Regions from separate parts of the Halomonas sp. AOP7-E1-9 genome, predicted to be linked through region 2. Evidence: predicted binding sites of a transcription regulator. Region 2 holds the regulator's gene; the other holds the start of a gene.
The links. Region 2 encodes PhoB, which activates phosphate uptake and scavenging genes when phosphate is short. Its sites were predicted from a motif close to TGTCATANNNNTGTCANA; they were not measured.
Positions count from the first base shown of each region.

Region 1 (7,223 bases), on a different contig from region 2:
TCGTCAGCGTCTTGAGCGGCCTGACCAGGGCATGTCGTTTACTGAATTCAGCTATGCGCTGCTGCAATCCTATGACTTTGCCCACCTCAATAAGACGTTGGGCTGCCGGTTACAAGTGGGTGGCAACGACCAGTGGGGCAATATCGTCAGTGGTATCGACCTAACACGTCGCCTGAACGGCGAGCAGGTGTTCGGTATGACGCTGCCGTTGATCACCAAATCCGACGGTACCAAATTCGGTAAAACGGAAAGCGGCACGGTATGGCTCGACCCGGAACAGACCTCGCCTTACCAGTTTTACCAGTTCTGGTTGAATACGGATGATGCTGACGTTTACCGTTTTTTACGCTATTACACGTTCATGGATTGCGATCACATCGACGCAATCGAAGCAGAAGACAAGCAGGCCGCTGGCAAGCCCCAAGCGCAGCGTGTACTTGCTGAAACCATTACCCGCTTTGTGCATGGCGAGGAGGGGCTGGCTGCTGCTCAGCGTATTTCCCAAGCACTGTTCAGTGGTGAAGTAGCTGCGCTCTCATGTAGTGAGCTACAGCAACTTGAGCTTGATGGGCTACGCTGCCAAGACGTAGCGTTTGGACAGACGCTGGAAGAAGCTATGGTGGCAAGCGAACTCGCCTCATCCAGGCGGCAAGCCCGTGAATTGATTGACCAGAACGCTGTACGTATCAACGGCGAGCGCGCCGAGCAAGGGCAGCTAAGTCAAGCATTCGCGCTTTTTGACCAATACTGGATCGTACAAAAAGGGAAAAAGCACTTTCGATTGTTCAAGCGTGGGTAACTTACATGGGATGCCGCTTCCAGGAAGTAGCAGCATTCGCTGGATGTTGCCCATTGTGAACAACCTCTCTTCGATCCAACACCGTTCGCTCTAACACGATAGTGCCACGCCGTTGTCACGCCTATGTCACTTATAGACGCCACTCTTTGCAGGAGTGGGTGGGTTATACGTGCGTTCTTCCTTCCAAGAGGATGTGGCAATGGCCGAAAATATCAATAGTGCTGTGCAAGAGGTCTTACCAAGCCAGGGTCGCAGAATAAAAGTCCGGCGCAAGGGCACGCTAAGGCAGTGGCTCACGCTTGCATTGCTGGTGTATTTCCTGATCTGTGCCGTATCCATCATAGGTAATGGCTTTAAGATTGCCGCGGGCGGCCATGCCGCTCAGTTGTTTGAATTTGCCACCAACCCCTTTGTTGGTTTGATGATTGGGATTGTCGCGACGGCCCTGATACAGTCATCTTCAACCGTTACTTCCGTTATCGTGGCGTTTGTGGCGGGCGGCCTGCCTGTCGCTATGGCGGTACCCATGATCATGGGGGCCAATATTGGTACTACTGTCACCAATACATTGGTAAGCCTTGGCCACGTACGTGATAAAGCCGAGTTTAGGCGGGCGTTCTCTGCCGCAACGGTGCATGACTTTTTTAACTTGCTGGCCGTGGCGATTTTTCTGCCCATTGAGCTTATTTTTCATCCGCTTGAAAAGCTGTCGAACGCTACGGCGTTTCTGTTTTACGGTGATGCTGACCTTTCCATGGGCAGTATTAATATTGTCGGGATGGCAACAAAGCCGATTACCTCTTCGGTTGAAAGTGTCGCCATGAACCTGCCCACGATTGCCGGTGGCGTTGCCATGATTATTTTTGGTATTGCCGTGATTTTTTTAGCGATTCGTTATATCGGCGCACTGCTGAGAGTATTGATGGTAGGGCAGGCAAAAAACATTATGCATAACGCCATTGGACGTGGCCCCGTCGCCGGTATTGCTTCTGGTGCTGTGGTGACGTTTTTAGTCCAGTCTTCCTCTACCACCACAAGCTTAATGGTGCCGTTAGCTGGGTCAGGCGCATTCTCTTTACGGCAGATTTACCCTTTTACATTGGGCACCAATATTGGCACGACGTTTACCGCGCTACTTGCGGCCACCGCAATCACTGGGGCAACTGCCATACTGGCGCTGGAAATCGCACTGGTTCACCTCTTCTTTAATTTATTTGCCGTCGTGGTGATTTTTGGCCTACCGTTTTTAAGACCACTGCCTGTTAAAGGTGCCGAGTGGCTAGGCCGTGCCGCCTCAGAAAGAAAAGCACTCGCCGCTGCTTGGGTATTAGGCGTATTTATTGCCGTGCCAGCTATCCTGATTGCGCTCACCACGCTGTTTTGAGGAAACACCCATGACCCATCAACACGAGCTAGTGTCAACATCGACCGCTGAACTCAAGGCCATGCTGGATGACTCTTCCGAGCTCATTGAAGAAATAAGAGAAGAAATTGCACAAAGAGAAGCGCAAGAGCGCGAACTAGAACCTTTCGATACGCTGATTAAAGAAGCACGACCCAAAATGAACGAAATTCGTAGTTTCTTTACGTTAGTGCTTAATGAGCTACGCCACCGGCCTAAATAAGCGTTACGAATAGCGAAAGCAACAAGGCTACTCCTTTAGGTATTTGTTTGACACTTTCAGTAAGCTGAGAGTATGTCAGGAAAATGCCTTTTTATGGGACCTGTTAGGTCATGCCATACTGTATGTTCATGTCTTGACTTATTCCATTATAGCACTGTTGTTTATTCGTCAGCACAAATGGTTGCTTGTTGAATATTTATCTTTCTAATTCTTGGTCGAGTTGCCCAGTATTCATTAAATGATGGCTGGATAAAATACCTTTTTCACTCATGATGCCTTATTGTAAAACAGTGGCTTAAGTTGTTTTTATTGAGTGGTCATATCGTGCTATGGCCTTGAAGATAATCCTATACCGTTGTGTAGATTAATATGGGAGCCATTGTTTGGATGTTTGTAGCGTCAAGGTTTTTAATCTATTGATGAGTTGGTATATTTTCTTATACTCGTTATTAAACCACTTTTCTACCCGTTGGGTGCTATGAGAAAGAGATGTCACGCCTTGGTTGGTAATATTTTTAGCATTTTCAGATGGATAGACGTTTGCTGGCGAAATAATTTTTTAAATCATACTTACGATTTTTCATTTTTAAGATTTTGTCATAGACTAAAAGCACCATCTATGTAGGTATAGTAAATGTTGATGGTTTGGTAGGGTGGTTTTAGCTGATCTTTGAGCAGTAAACGTGATCCATATAAAAAACTGGGGGTAGTACGATGGATGTCAAAGGGTTAAATGCACGTAATGATAATGACGATGTATATGCATCAATTGACTTGGCGACATCGTTGCCGAAATCCGGGTTTCCCGATGAGGAACGGAATCCTCACAATGTATTTAGCGCCATTCGTGACGAATTAATGCTTGATGGAAATTCCCGCCAGAACCTGGCAACATTTTGCCAAACGTGGGTTGATGATGAAATTCGTAATTTGATGGATCTTTCAATCGATAAAAACATGATCGATAAAGATGAATATCCACAAACTGCGGAGATCGAAGCACGCTGTGTTAGGATGTTAGCAGATCTCTGGAACTCACCCTCGCCAGAAACAACCATGGGATGCTCGACGATTGGCTCTTCAGAAGCCGCAATGCTTGGCGGGCTAGCGCTTAAGTGGCAATGGCGGAAAAAACGTGCGGCAGAAGGGTTGCCCACTGATAAACCAAATATGATTTGTGGGCCAGTACAAATTTGCTGGCACAAATTTGCCCGTTATTTTGATGTTGAACTGCGTGAAATTCCGCTGGAAGGCGATCGCTTGATTATGAGCCCAGAGGAAGTTATCAAACGCGTTGATGAAAATACGATTGGCGTCATACCAACGCTGGGCGTTACCTTTACTTGCCAATACGAGCCAGTAAAAGCTGTCAGCGAAGCGCTGGATCAATTGCAACAAGAAACCGGCCTGGATATTCCTATGCACGTTGACGGTGCCAGTGGGGGCTTCTTGGCTCCGTTCTGCGCGCCAGATCTAGTGTGGGACTTCCAACTCCCGAGAGTAAAGTCCATTAACACGTCTGGCCACAAATTTGGGCTTGCACCTTTGGGAGCTGGCTGGGTGGTCTGGCGTGAAGCAATAGACTTGCCCGAAGAGCTCATTTTTAACGTTAACTATCTCGGCGGTGATATGCCGACATTCGCGCTCAATTTTTCGCGCCCCGGCGGGCAAATCATTGCGCAGTACTACAACTTCCTGCGACTTGGCCGTGAAGGTTACGCCAAAATCCATAATGCCTGTTACGCTACCGCGCAGCATATTGCAGATGAGATTAGTAAACTAGGCCCCTTCGAAATCCTCTTTGATGGGAACAGCAATGAAGGTATTCCTGCGTTGGCATGGAAGCTGAAAGAGGGAGCAAATATTGGCGGTTATACGCTCTATGACCTGGCCGACAAATTACGCTCGCGCGGCTGGCAAGTCCCTGCTTATTCTATGCCAGCTCACCGTGAAGACTTGGTTATCCAGCGTATCCTTGTTCGTCATGGGGTGAGCTACGATCTAGGCTGCTTGTTAATTGAAGATATGAAGCGAGCACTTCAGCATTTTGAAGATCATCCCGTGGTTAATCCACTATCAGAAGATGAAGCCAGCGGCTTTAATCATTCCTGATTTGAGACTCTTTGGTTGTTAGGGCGGCTAGACATCGCCGCTCTAATTAGCGAATAAAAGAATGACGGATTAATAATTCGTTTCTTCGGGGAATAAATATGGATAATACACAATCGATAGCCGCGCCAAAGCAGCTTTCGTTATTGGGTTTCTTCGCGATAACGGCTTCAATGGTAATGGCGGTATATGAATATCCTACCTTTGCAACATCGGGTTTCTCGTTGGTCTTCTTTCTTATTCTTGGTGGGGTTCTGTGGTTTATTCCGGTAGGGCTTTGCGCGGCAGAAATGGCGACGGTTAAAGGCTGGGAAGAGGGTGGGGTTTTTACATGGGTATCCAAAACGCTAGGTGAACGATGGGGATTTGCGGCAATCTCCTTTGGCTATTTGCAAATTGCTGTCGGCTTTATTCCTATGCTTTACTTCGTGCTAGGCGCACTCTCTTATATTCTTAATTGGCCTGCACTGAATAGCGACCCGATAGTCAAAACGATTGCGGCGTTGATTATATTGTGGGGATTAGCGTTAACTCAGTTTGGCGGTACCAAGAATACGGCGCGGATTGCAAAGCTAGGCTTTTTTGCAGGTATTCTACTGCCCGCTTTTATCTTAATTGGGCTTGCAGTTTTGTATCTTCGCTCAGGTGCGCCGGTCGCTATTGAAATGAGTGCACAGACGTTTTTCCCCACCTTTGGTAGTATGAGTACCTTGGTAGTGTTTGTCGCTTTTATACTGAGTTATATGGGGGTTGAAGCGTCGGCGACTCATGTCAATGAGATGAAAAACCCTGGTCGTGACTATCCTCTCGCCATGTTATTTCTTATGGTTTCTGCCATTCTCTTAAGTTCTCTCGGTGGGTTGACGATTGCATCTGTTATTCCTCACGAGCAAATCAACTTATCTGCGGGCGTGATGCAAACGTTCAGTGTGTTGATTAACCACTTTGGCAGCCATTTTGAATGGGCTATTCGGATTATTGCTGCGCTGCTATTGCTGGGCGTGCTGGCTGAAATAGCCGCATGGATTGTTGGACCATCACGCGGCATGTTGGTAACCGCGCAGCAGGGTATCCTGCCGGCGCGTTTTGCTAAAGTAAACAAGAACGGCGTGCCGGTGGCGTTGGTTATTTCTCAGCTAATCATTACAACGATCGCATTGATTATTCTGACGAATACGGGGGGAGGAAATAATATGTCCTTCCTGATTGCACTAGCGCTAACCGTCGTTATCTATCTGTGCAGCTACTTTATGCTATTCCTGGCTTACATTACCCTTGTTCGAAAACAGCCTGAAAATCAACGTACCTTCAATATCCCTGGCGGTAACAAAATAAAAATTACCGTTGCAGTAGTGGGGTTACTTACTTCTTTAGTTGCTTTTGTCGTCTCCTTCTTCCCTCCCACGGGGTTGCCAGGAAAAGAGTCTAACGAAGTGTATACCGGTTTGCTGATCGGCTGTTTCCTTGTAGTGCTATCGATTCCGTTTATTATTTATGGAGTGCATAATAAAAGCGCTGCGCCAAAAAACCTTAAACTACACCATATCAAGCCCCATACCGCGCCCGAAGGTCACTACTTTATTCATCCCAAAGCCCGCAGTACGCATCACATCACTGTTGATGGAGAAAAGCTGCATTGATGAACCATGGGAGGATGTTTAGAAAGGTCGTCATTAGATTTTAAGCAGAGCTATGACGAATAGCGAAAAACAGTAGTATTAATCACTTAGGCATTTGCTTGGCACTTTCAGTAAGCTGAGAGTATGTCAGGCAAATGCCTTTTTCATGGGCTTTAATAAAAAAGCTCGCCCTGAGCGTTGGGCGGGCGAAAGTCTCGGGTATTCAGCCCTTGCTCGGTACGAGATTGAAAGTTCCACTGGCGGCTGGCGCGATTAAAGCGTTGTGCAATCATATCGGCAAAAATACCTTCGCCGCGAAAGCGCTTACCGAACTGAGCGTCGTAGGCCTTGCCGCCCCGGCATTGGCGAATCAGGCTCATTACCTTGGCCGCACGCTCGGGGTAATGGGCATCCAGCCAGGCTTCAAAAAGAGGAGCGACTTCATGGGGTAAGCGCAGCAGCATCCAGGACGCCGTTCGTGCGCCAGCACGGCTGGCGGCCTCAAGAATCCGCTCTATTTCATGATCCGTTAATCCGGGGATGACCGGAGAAACAAGCGTTCCGACGGGAATGCCAGCAGTATTCAGCTCACGGATAACTTTTAAACGCGCTTGAGGAGAGGCCGCACGAGGTTCCAGCGTGCGTTTCATATTGGCGTCTAGGCTGGTCAGGCTAATAAATACGCGCACCAGGCGGTGTTCGGCCATCTCAGCCAGCAGATCCATATCCCGTAACACTAACGTGCTTTTGGTCACAATAGTGACTGGATGGCGGCAAGCCAATAATAGCTCAAGCAACTGGCGCGTTAAGTGGCGCTTGGCTTCTAGTGGCTGGTAACAATCGGTATTACCAGAGAGATTGATTGGTCGGCAGACGTATCCAGGCTTGCAAAACTCCTCACTTAATTGCTCCACCAGGCCATTTTTGGCAATCAGCCTGGTTTCAAAATCAAGCCCCGGGGACAGATCCCAATAGGCATGAGAAGGGCGGGCATAGCAGTAAACACAGCCATGTTCGCAACCTCGGTAAGGGTTCAATGAGCGATCAAAAGGCAAGTCTGGCGACCGGTTC
Region 1 is NZ_JBQSVC010000022.1:2,200-9,422, reverse strand. Features, by position in the region: gene tyrS (tyrosine--tRNA ligase) at 1-799, shown strand, start outside; gene ACT3R4_RS12420 (Na/Pi symporter) at 999-2,183, shown strand; gene ACT3R4_RS12415 (hypothetical protein) at 2,194-2,424, shown strand; gene ACT3R4_RS12410 (glutamate decarboxylase) at 3,139-4,536, shown strand; gene gadC (glutamate/gamma-aminobutyrate antiporter) at 4,635-6,173, shown strand; gene ACT3R4_RS12400 (PA0069 family radical SAM protein) at 6,326-7,223, opposite strand, start outside.
Region 1: the regulator PhoB is predicted to act here: its motif matches at 913-930, upstream of ACT3R4_RS12420 (Na/Pi symporter).

Region 2 (7,223 bases):
GCCAAGATAAAGGCTAAATAGCAGGGCTGCGCTGAATGCGATAAAAACGCGCAGGCTATAGGCAAACTTATCAAGTGTCCAAAGACGCCGAAGCGGCAGTGAAATAGGCATAGACGCTCTTATTGTCAGTCGTTGTTAGACTTTAGTATAAGCCATGGGGCTGGTTCGTTGCTATGGTTTTGGGGTTATCACGTTATGCGTTTTTGGAGCAGATAAGCCCCTACCATTCGACCACACGCTTGCCTATATTATCGCCATTGAGCAACCCAATGAGCGCTGCCCCCGATATTTTCAAAATTGCGCGTAATACCAGAAGGCGCCGTGTTATTGAGTTGCCTAGCGTAATCAGGAAGGCGGTGATTTAGTACGGTCTTGAGCTCCAAACGGTGCAGCCAGTCACGCTTGTAGGTACGTCCGGCCGTTACGATCACGTTTGCCCCTGGCGCTGTGCCAACATTATGGTGGGAGGAGGGCAGGTGAAACGCGTAGGAACCCGCCACCTACGGGTGGCGGGTAGAACCGCTGGAAGAAGCGTTACAAATACTTCAGCAGTTTTTGCAGCTTGTTCATATCGGTGGAGTCACCGACAAGGCGTACCTCGCCGTTGAGCATTCCATCGAGGAAAGCTTGCTGCGTTGGCTTTCTAAGGATACGTAATGCGGCTTCCTGATCGCGAAAGCGCAATTCAAGATCCAAATCGACTGGCAGGCCTTTACCTGAAGAGACCCCTTTGGGGGTCATCCGGTAGTAGCGAGCAATGCTCAAGTCTTCCGTCGCAATGCCCCAGTCCAGGTGGCGCATCCTTTCAAGCTGTTCACGAAAGCGCGGCTTGCGGCGCAGGGCACGCTTGAGCATTAGGCTCAATAGCCACAGCGTCAGCTTGAGTTTCATTAGGAAACGGCGTCCTTAAGCGCTTTACCCGGCTTAAAGGCAACATTTTTGCTGGCCGGAATTTGTAAAGGAGCACCCGTTTGCGGGTTTTTGCCGGTACGTGCTGCACGCTCACGTACGGTAAAGGTACCAAAACCAATCAATGCCACATCTTCGCCTTTTGCAACGCTGTTGGTGATTTCATCCAGAATAACATTCAGGACTTGGCCTGCTTTGTCTTTGGATAGGTCGGCACCCTCAGCGATGGCAGCGGCGAGTTCAGGTTTGCGCATAGGAAATTCCCCTCATTAAAAGTAAGCGTAAAGCATCGTGGTGTTGTTAAAAGCACTCACTAGGCCAAGCTAGCTTATCCAGCCTAGACGTGAACGCGATAAAAATCAGCCCAGCAGTGTGGGAGCTGCTCGGGAAAGCTCCACTTTCCGTCTCACGCAGCCGCCTGTCAACGCAAAACCGACTAAATTCCCGTCTTTATCTTCGGCAAGCGCCGTCATATCACCCCCTTCGCCCTCAATTCGCCAGTGTTCGGGTATCGCCGAAGGCGGATAGGCCACTACGGGCAATAGCGGCGTTTTCACAATGATGGGCCAGGCGCCAAAGCTGACCTGCGTTGGTGAGCCGGCAAGCGTTGCCGAGAGTGCTTTGGCACTGGCTTGTAATGGCTGGACGTACATGGCATTGAGGCCTTCTATGCAAGCAACATCGCCCAAGGCATAAATATGCGGGTGCGAAGTGCGCAGATACCGGTCTACCTGAATACCTTGTGGTGAAACGGCAAGCCCGGCGGCCTTTGCCAGCGCGGTTCTTGGCGTAAGGCCGGTTGCCAGTAAAATAACATCGGCGTTGACGATGTCATCGTTGCTAAGCGTTAGCCGAACCGTGCTGTCATTATTTGGGGTTAACTCTTTAATCGTGCGGTGAAGCGCAAGCTTTATACCGGCTTCCTGAAAGGCATCACTCAGCGCAAACCCCAGTGGTTCTGGTAATAGCCTGGGTAACGGCGTGGCCTCTGGAGCAATCAGGGTGACTTGATGGCCACCTGCCTGCAGGTCATTGGCAAATTCACAGCCGACTAATCCTGCGCCGATAACGGCAATGCGCGCGGGGCGATCGTTCAGCGCGTGATGGAACAGGCGATAGTCGTTGAGATCGTTAATGGTAAAGCAGTAGCGAGCAACGCTTTCTGGAATGGCAAAAGGCACTCGGGATTCAGCACCGGTCGCCAGCACCAGCGTATCGTAGGCAAGTGTTTGCCCGTCACTAAGCTGTATAGTGTGCGTGTCTGGTGTCACGTGTTCTACTGACGTATGGGTAAGCACATGGGCATCCAGCTCATCGGCCAGTACCGCGGCTGAATGCCTGGCCAACTGGTGGGGCGAGAGGCGTTTTGCAAAGCCGGTAGATAACAGCGGCTTGCTGTAGTCCTCGCCGCTGTCTGCGCTCACCAAAATAATCGAGCGCTTATCGCCTTGGCGGCGTAGCGCACGGGCAAGCCCAATGCCTGCCATGCCGGTGCCAATGATGATCAACTCAGCGTGGCCAGTCGGGTTGCTAACCGGATGTGATGCAGGCATGCCATCCCCAAATAATCGGTGTCGTAAAAGCTTTTAAGACCACCATGTTACACTAGCTTCTCTGTTTTTTGCCCAGGAGTATCTGGTGGTGACGTCCTCTTTTCGGCAAACGCATGCCTTTCCTGTTTGGCAGCCCGTGGCTGCGTTACGCCCCGCCATGAGCGCTGCCTGGTGGGAGTGGGTTGCGTCTACGGATTCACTAACGGCTCGCTTGCAAGCGGCAGGCGCAGGGCAACCATTCCGTGTTCGCCTGCTGCGCCAAGGCGCCGGCGTGCCTCTGCATGATGAAGCGCAGGCGTTGGGGATTGAGCTTCGTCGCTATGCCTGGTTAAGGGAGGTCGCCCTGTGCGTGGGTGATAACCCTTGGGTGGTCGCACGTTCGGTTGCCCCCTTAACACAGCTAAAAGGCCAGCGATTGGAGCAACTTGGTGAGCGCGCGCTGGGCAGTTGGCTGTTTCGCCAGCCAGATTTAGTACGCGGCCCTCTTGAAGCTACGAGCGGTGCGCCACGCTTTGCCTTCCCTCAGGTTGCTGGCGTGAAAAGTCGTTGGGGGCGGCGCTCAGTGTTTCAACATGGTGGGTTATCGCTACTTGTACAAGAGTACTTTTTATCCACCATGGCAGATGACCTTCGTTTGTCTTCGCGGTAGGCTTGCTCGGCATCTCTTCTTTACGTGAGGTAGGCATGGATCGTTCTTTGTTGCGGCCAGTCGGATGGGCGCGAGTCGCTGATTTTTTACACTTAATGCGCCTGGACCGCCCCATTGGTACCTGGCTATTGATGTGGCCTACCTTATGGGCGCTTTGGGTGGCTACAAACGGGGTGCCTGGTCGCAACGTGCTGCTTATTTTTGTGGCAGGTGTTTATGTTATGCGCGCTGCTGGCTGCGTTGTGAATGATTACGCTGACCGCCATGTTGATGGCCACGTTAAGCGCACGAAACATCGTCCACTGGCGACGGGGCGAATCAGTGAAACCGAAGCCAAACTGCTGTTTATTGGGCTGGTCACTGTTGCGTTTGTGTTAGTGCTGCTGACCAACTGGTTTACGGTGCTGCTGTCGATTGGTGGCGTGGTCCTGGCGTTTATCTACCCCTTTATGAAGCGTTACACCCATCTTCCTCAGGTGGTGCTGGGGGCGGCTTTTTCGTGGGCAATCCCCATGGCGTTTGGGGCGGTGCTGGGATATGTACCTGTGGAAGCCTGGTTGCTGTTTTTTGCGAACGTACTGTGGACGGTTGCTTACGATACCCAATACGCCATGGTCGACCGTGACGATGACCTAAAAATTGGTATTAAATCAACGGCGGTGCTGTTTGGCAGTGCAGACCGCTTGATGATTGGGTTACTGCAACTGGCGACGTTGGTGCTGTTAGCCTTTGTGGGTGTTCGTATGGGGCTGGGTGGTTTTTTCTGGCTGGGCCTTGCCGGTATGGCGGCCACCTTTATTCATCAACAGCGCCTGATTCGGCATCGTGAACGCGACCCGTGTTTTCAGGCTTTTTTGAATAATTACTGGTCAGGGCTGCTGGTTTTTGCCGGCATTGCGCTAAGTTGGTGGCCAGTGGCCGGGCCGCTCTAGCAAAGCGTGATTAGCGCCTGTCATTCGTTCTTGTTATTGGCTATTGTCATATAAGTGTCATCAAGTCATGGTGTTATTGTCACTGAGATGTCATTGAATTACCTTTCATTGAGCACCGTGAGGCCCTGGAATGACCGCCAAGACCGTTTTGATTGTCGATGATGAAGCACCTATTCGCGAAATGATCGCAGTGGCGCTGGAAATGGCTGACTATCGCGTGCTTGAAGCGGATAACGCCCAGGATGCCCACGCGTTAGTCGTTGACCATCAGCCTGACTTACTGCTTCTGGATTGGATGATGCCAGGTACCAGTGGTATTGAGTTGGCGCGACGCCTTAAGCGTGAAGAAGCCACCGCCGAAATGCCGATTATTATGCTCACCGCCAAGGGTGAGGAAGACAATAAGATTCAAGGCCTTGAGGCGGGCGCGGACGACTATATCACCAAACCCTTCTCGCCCCGTGAGTTGGTCGCGCGCTTGAAAGCCGTATTGCGACGCACCACTCCGCGTGGCGTAGAAGACCCCATCGAAATTAACGGCCTTCTACTCGACCCCGTCAGCCACCGTGTTAGTGCGCATGGCAAGGCGTTGGAAATGGGGCCCACTGAATATCGCCTGCTGCAGTTCTTTATGACCCACCAGGAGCGAGCCTATACGCGCAGCCAACTGCTGGACCAGGTATGGGGCGGCAATGTGTATGTTGAAGAACGCACAGTGGATGTACATATTCGGCGCTTGCGTAAGGCGTTAGGCGATGTGCATCAAAACCTGATTCAGACGGTACGGGGTACCGGTTATCGTTTCTCAGCCCGGGTGTAACAGTGCGCCTATGGAGCCGTGAGCTTTGGCGTATTGCCTGGTTAGCGACCATAGGTGTTTGCCTGGGGTGGCTGCTAGGCTCAGCGGGCCTTGGCTTGGCAGCCGGGTTGGCCGTTTGTCTTTTTTACCATTTACGCCAACTGCGCGTCCTCTTTCAATGGTTAACCCTTAACCCTCATAACGAGCCCCCGGCTGCGGGTGGCATGTGGGGGGATTTGCTTGATCGTCTTTACCGCTACCAAAAAAGCCAGCGCATTACACAAGGTCGATTGCGGTCTACGCTTGCGCGTATCCAGGAATCCTCAGAGGCCATGCGCGACAGCGTGGTAATGCTCGACCGCCACGGTGATTTGGAGTGGTGGAACAGTGCAGCGACGGATATGCTGGGCCTACAAACCGCGCACGATCGTGGCCAGCACATTACCAATTTGTTGCGTGACCCACGCTTTATCAGCTACTTCAACGCCCGCGATTACAGCGAACCGCTTACGCTGACCTCACCCATTGATGAGCGCAGCATTCTGCAATACCAAATTACCTTGTATGGCGACGATGAGCGCCTGGTGATGGCGCGGGATATCACTCGTTTGCACCGCCTTGAGCAGATGCGCAGAGACTTCGTGGCCAACGTCTCCCATGAGCTGCGTACGCCGCTAACCGTTCTTTCTGGCTACCTCGAAACCTATGGTGACTTGGCTGAGCAGCTTCCGCCTCGCTTGGGCAGGGGGATCGAGCAAATGCAGGACCAGACGCAGCGCATGCAAAATCTGGTTAACGACCTGCTGCTTTTGTCACGCTTGGAAATTGATCAAGGCGGGCAAGATCATCAGGCGCTGTCGGTTGAGCAATTGCTTAATAGCGTCTGCCAGGATGCATTGGCGCTATCGCACCGTAAGCATGTTGTCCGTGTTGCTATTGAAAGTGACGCCCAGCTCATAGGGAGCGAGCAGGAAATACGTAGCGCCATTTCTAACCTGGCTTTCAATGCGGTGCGATATACCCCAGAGGGTAGCCAAATTATACTGCGCTGGGCGCCCATGGAAGATGGAAGCGCATGCATAGAAGTAGAAGATGATGGAGAGGGCATCGATCCTGTCCACCTCCCCAGGCTAACGGAGCGCTTTTATCGGGTTGATAAAGGCCGGAGTACCGCGACAGGCGGTACTGGGCTTGGTCTTGCCATCGTTAAGCATATCCTGCTGCGCCATGATGCTCAGCTTCAGGTTGAATCGCACCCTGGCGAAGGTTCGCTATTTCGCTGTACTTTCCCCGCCACTCGGCTGGCTGCTACCTCCTAGCCTCCTTCCTGGTCTTCTGTATAACCTTTATCCAAGCGTGCCATATGGACAAGCCATCTATGGTTCAAGTCTGCTCATGTGTCATTTTTAGTCAGTTATGGTGGTCCCTTATACACGATCAGCGAGCATGATTGGCACGCGGGATTTGTTTTAAGTTGTTTATTAATAATAAATATTTTTTTATTTTTGTTTTTTGGCATCACATCTGCATTAAGTTGGGCAAGGAAGATTACCGCAGGAAATGGTACGCCAGGAAGGCACTTCCTTAAGGTAAGCGGTATCAACAGCGATCGAGGAGAAGGAACATGATGTCCAAGGAACTACTCAAGAAAGCTGGGATTTTAGGTGTAACATTCGGTTTACTGGCAAGCCCCTTCGCTTTTGCCCAAGAACCAGTAGACCCGAGCCACGATATTACTGCTGATGAAGAACCCGTGCAGCCGCAATCATCTGGTACAGGTGCAGGTGGTGATGCATCTACCTATGATGCAGACGAGCTCTCAGATATGAACGGTGAAAGCGCAGGCGATACTACTCGCCCCGGTGCAGGTTCTTCTCAACATAAAACTCATAATGAGTCGATGGATGGCGGTCCAACGGGCGTAACAGGTGGCGGCGATACGTCATTTGAGCCGAGCGACCTGCCTGAGCAAAATAGCTCTGTGACCACTGGTCAAGATCAGTGACCAGCGGTTTAAACACTCAGCGCTAAAAATTTGTACTACAGTTTAGGAACGAGCACGGGATAAGGATGTCCCATCGCATGGATGCTCACCGATTCATGGATTGAATCAAGCGACAATCAGAGCGTTAGTCAGGGTAAATTCCAAGGTTGGAGTCCCGCAAAAGGAGTGGAAGCTAGCGCTAGATATTGTCCATAGATGCGAGGTTAGGGCCCTGCCATGGCAGGGCCTAATCTTGTTATGTAGCCCTTGATGAGCCGTCGTGTTTGGCTGGTTTTAAAACTGAACCTTTCCTATCTACGTTTTTTTAACATTACCCTCGCTCAAATAGTTTTTTCACGATTCTCTTGTCCCACGGCGTGATGACCCCTTTCATGCT
Region 2 is NZ_JBQSVC010000004.1:77,626-84,848, reverse strand. Features, by position in the region: gene yccS (YccS family putative transporter) at 1-111, opposite strand, end outside; gene ACT3R4_RS03915 (hypothetical protein) at 249-431, opposite strand; gene ACT3R4_RS03910 (hypothetical protein) at 535-891, opposite strand; gene ACT3R4_RS03905 (HU family DNA-binding protein) at 891-1,163, opposite strand; gene ACT3R4_RS03900 (NAD(P)/FAD-dependent oxidoreductase) at 1,269-2,462, opposite strand; gene ACT3R4_RS03895 (chorismate--pyruvate lyase family protein) at 2,548-3,111, shown strand; gene ubiA (4-hydroxybenzoate octaprenyltransferase) at 3,147-4,043, shown strand; gene phoB (phosphate regulon transcriptional regulator PhoB) at 4,174-4,863, shown strand; gene phoR (phosphate regulon sensor histidine kinase PhoR) at 4,866-6,161, shown strand; gene ACT3R4_RS03875 (hypothetical protein) at 6,467-6,847, shown strand.